2 regions of the Oceanobacillus sp. FSL K6-0251 genome follow, and region 2 is predicted to be linked to the other one. Evidence: predicted binding sites of a transcription regulator. Region 2 holds the regulator's gene; the other holds the start of a gene.
The links. The regulator CtsR, encoded in region 2, represses protease genes until heat stress. The targets are predictions, from matches to a motif close to ATGGTCAATAAAGGTCAAACA.
Positions count from the first base shown of each region.

Region 1: clpP (ATP-dependent Clp endopeptidase proteolytic subunit ClpP) is a predicted target of CtsR. The motif match lies at 879-899, and genes of this name have one in related genera.

Region 1 covers NZ_JBBORS010000001.1:3,628,670-3,630,876, reverse strand. Annotated here, with positions in the region: gene MKY45_RS18135 (leucocin A/sakacin P family class II bacteriocin) at 147-449, shown strand; tRNA gene MKY45_RS18130 (tRNA-Arg) at 623-698, opposite strand; gene clpP (ATP-dependent Clp endopeptidase proteolytic subunit ClpP) at 969-1,553, shown strand; gene MKY45_RS18120 (shikimate kinase) at 1,630-2,172, opposite strand; gene MKY45_RS18115 (RNase H family protein) at 2,201-2,207, opposite strand, start outside.
Region 2 covers NZ_JBBORS010000001.1:116,603-118,809, reverse strand. Annotated here, with positions in the region: gene MKY45_RS00605 (protein arginine kinase) at 1-479, opposite strand, end outside; gene MKY45_RS00600 (UvrB/UvrC motif-containing protein) at 476-1,036, opposite strand; gene MKY45_RS00595 (CtsR family transcriptional regulator) at 1,061-1,528, opposite strand; gene MKY45_RS00590 (MgtC/SapB family protein) at 1,711-2,207, opposite strand, start outside.

The DNA.
Region 1 (2,207 bases), 3.5 Mb from region 2:
ATCCCTATCTAAATAATAGAAGGTGAAGTGTAAAGCGCCGCTGCGACGGACTATTTTGCTTTCCATTCTTCATGGTAACTTGTTGAATCTTCGCAAAAGTTATGTTAGGTTGAGAGACAAATCATTATATAAAGGGAGTGCCTGTGATGAAAAAGAGAATGAAATTAGGGTTAGCAGCCTTAACGTTAGGATTATCCGCTATTTCAACCTCAGGAGTTCAAGCAGCCTCGACAGATTATGGAAATGGTGTTCATTGCGATGAAAAAACTTGTTCAGTAAACTGGAGCGAAACATTTCAACAATCAACAGATAGAGCGATAGAAAGCTGGGCAACGGGACTGACATCAGCGCCTGCTAAAGCTAAATCTGCTATTGAGTCCAACTATAAATCAAGTAATGATTCTAACCGGCCAGAGTCAGGTACGACAACTGGCAGTCCTTCTTTTTAATTAGGCAAGGGGTATCACGGTATCACATATAGGAAAATAGAGTATTCATTCGCAACCGAGTGGAAAAGCCTGGCGGTGTTTGAGGAAAGATAGCACCAAACTTCTGGAAGACAGAAAAAAAGACAAGGGAAGCAAACATCTTTATCCCTTGTCTTTTTATTAACTTTATCTAGCGCGCCCAGAGGGATTCGAACCCCCGGCAAACCTGGTACCGGAAACCAGTGCTCTATCCAGCTGAGCTATGGGCGCATCTCATTGAATTAAAAACACAATCTTAATTATACATAGGAAGTTCCTTTGAGACAAGTCCTTTTTATATAATTTAGATGAAAAATTATTTTATGCGTCTTTCAATAAGTTTAAATGGTTCATGTTTAACAAACATAAAATCGGGAAGGATGGTTAAAGTAGAAATTTGGTGAAACTTTTTGTTTGACCTTCATTGACCAATGAGCTATCATATAAAGTATAGAAAAAATCATCAGCCATTAACGTTGGCAACTTAAGGAGGATTTTTAAATGAATTTAGTACCTACAGTTATTGAACAAACAAATCGTGGTGAACGCGCATATGATATTTACTCCCGCTTATTAAAAGACCGGATTATTTTACTTGGCAGCGGCATTGATGACAATGTAGCCAACTCTATTGTAGCACAGCTTTTATTCTTAGAAGCAGAAGATCCAGGAAAAGATATCTCTTTATATATTAATTCTCCTGGTGGTTCTATCACAGCTGGTATGGCTATTTTTGATACCATGAACTTTATTAAGTCAGATGTATCTACCATCTGCATCGGTATGGCAGCTTCTATGGGTGCTTTCCTGCTTAATGCCGGAGAGAAAGGCAAACGTTTTGCATTGCCAAACAGTGAGATTATGATTCACCAGCCTTTAGGCGGTACGCAGGGACAGGCAACAGATATTGAGATTCATGCAAATCGAATTATCGAGATTAAAAAACGTATGAACCGCATCATGTCTGAAAATACTGGTCAGCCTTTAGAAGTTATTGAACGTGATACAGAGCGTGATAAATTCATGAGTGCAGAACAGTCTAAAGAATATGGCATCATAGATGATATCTTTGAGCGCAAAGCGTAAACATTAATAAATCATGAAATCGAAAAAAACAGGCTAGGGTGACCTTAGCCTGTTTTTTACGTGCAATTTCTTGTTTTTAAGCGTAAAGCTCCCATGCTAATTTTAAGGAATCGGCAATATAATCTGCAATTTCTTCAATTTCTTGATTATCTGTCACTACACGGGAGTGATGCTGTCCATAAATTGGCTGCCTATCATCAAAAAGCTGTTTGATTTCCTCCATATTCTTCCCCTGTAGAACGGGGCGGCTGTCAATCAGCAGGCTGATTCGATCCTTCCAGCTGTCCCAAGACAGGTCGAGAAAGAATATTGTAGTGGTTGCGAGACAGACATCCTGTACTTCTTTTTGAAGAAAAGCGCCGCCGCCTAAAGAGATAACCTTTAATTTCTTATGGCATATTTCAGAAATAATTTCTTTTTCATGCTGACGGAAGACGGCTTCTCCATATTTCGCAAAAATCTCTTTCGGAGGCATTCCGAATCTGCGCTCAATTTCTTCATCGATATCAATAAAATCACGATACAGTTTTTTGGCAACAGCTTGACCAATGGTTGTTTTTCCAACACCCATAAATCCAATTAGTACAATACTTTGTTCCTTTAATGGTATTTCTCTCATATGACATTCCCCCTCGTCATCCAGCACGTTACGAT
Region 2 (2,207 bases):
TCATCAAATGCATAGTCGGCTTCTTCCTCCAGCCAATCATCTAAGTAGTACGCTTCCTCTAAAGCTTTTTTCAGCTGAAGTCCAGGATAATACACCTGAATACGCAAATGATCCTCTTCATTTACCATAATGGAGGTCTGCTCCTGTTCGGATAATAACACTGCAGCATAATCACTATGTTTGATTAAATGTGGACTTATTAAGTGTTTTTCCACCAGAACAAGTTTTTCAATCATATTTAATTGCTTCATTGGTATAAAAGTTAGTGAATCCTGCTCCGTATCCTCTTCCTTTATATAATTTTTCTTTATAAATTGCAGTACCTCTTCCAACGCTTCCTTATTACCGGATGTCGGGTACAATTTATCCGCAAAGTTGCGGGCCAGACGGACACGGCTGCTCATTACAATGTCTTTATCCGGACCGTCCTCCAGCATCCACGGGCTAATCGCTTCATTGATAAATGATTCTAATGTCACGTGTTATCACCCGCTTCCTTATCTTGATGATTCGCTTTTTCCAGCTCTCTGATTTTATCGCGCAGAACTGCTGCTTTTTCAAATTCTTCATCTTCAATCAGCTGTTTTAATTCCTCTTTGTGGGAGGATATTAATTGCTTTTGCTGAATATACTTCCCGGCACGCTTTGGAATCCTGCCAGTATGTTTGGTATTCCCAGCATGCACACGCCGTAAAATAGGCTCTACCTTGGAGTCAAAGGACGCATAACAATTTGCACATCCAAATTTCCCTGCTTTTTTAAATTCACTAAAAGTTCTCCCGCAAGAAGAACATTTCAGCTCCTGCGGCTGTTTAGGCTGATTGGAATTTGCTGTCCCTGCAGCGTTCAAAGGTATTCCATCTTTTTGAAAAAGCCCAGATAAAAGGTCATTTAATGAGAATCCTTCCTCCGGATAGGTCAAATAACCTTTTTTCTTTGCACATACTTCACAAAGGCTCACTTTCGTCTCCTGACCGTTTATAATGTGCTTAAAATGCAGGGTAGCCTTTCTTTCATGGCATTCTTGGCATTCCATACGATTCCTCCCCCCTTCAGGTAATTAATCGTTCAGATACTTGAGTGCAGTTAATGCAGATTTAAGAATACGTGCACGCAATTCATCTCTTAGCGGCAATTGAAAAGCTAACGTTGTTCGATCAATACTTGCCAATATCAGCTTTGCTTCACGTGCTGTAATCAGCTCCTCCTCTAAAAGCCGATCTAAAATATCTATAGCAGCACGCTGCGGAATCGAATCACCGATTAAATAAATAATCTCATCAATCAATTCCGATTTATCCTGATGCCGTATGCGCATAATACGAATATAGCCGCCACCGCCGCGTTTACTTTCTACGATATACCCTTTCTCAATGGTAAAACGCGTATTAATAACATAATTTATTTGAGAAGGTACACATTGAAACTGATCTGCAATTTCACTCCTTTTAATCTCAATCGCTTGTTGTTCTTCTGACTGTAATACTTTTTTCAAATATTGTTCAATGATATCTGAAATGTTACTCATCCTTCGCACCTCAAATCAAATAATTTATTTGATAAATTATTCCTTTTGACTTTGACTAACTTTGACTATGGTTTTATTATAATAAGAAATTGCCACAGTTGCAAATGGATGATATTTCTATTTTGGACAAACAGGCCAAAAAACAAAACATAATTATAAAAATCTATGAAAATATTTATGTTTTAATTTCGCTTTGTTATATTAACCACTCCCGGAAGCTTCGATATTTCATCAAATAAATAAATTAACTTATTATCCTTTTTCATATTTGTCCATATATGAATTCTGCGCCTGTTACCTTCTAACAGCTTTATCTCAACCTGCTTTATCGTAAAACCGTTCTTTTCCACTGATTTTACAGCTTCATGTATTTCAAATTCCTCTGAAGCAATCAATTCAATAAAATTACTGGTTGTAAACCGAGGGAAAAAATGCTCCATCCGGTTAAAAAATATTAAACTGATAAGGATAATAAGTGTCGTTACAATAGCAACACTATACATGCCGGCTCCAATCACTAATCCTATTCCTGCTACAGCCCATATAGAAGCAGCTGTTGTTAATCCTTTGATGGTTCCTCCATATACAATAATGGTACCAGCCCCAAGAAAACCGATACCGCTAATTACATAAGAAGGGATACGAGCAGGGTCAAATTGAATGTTATCGTATTGATTCA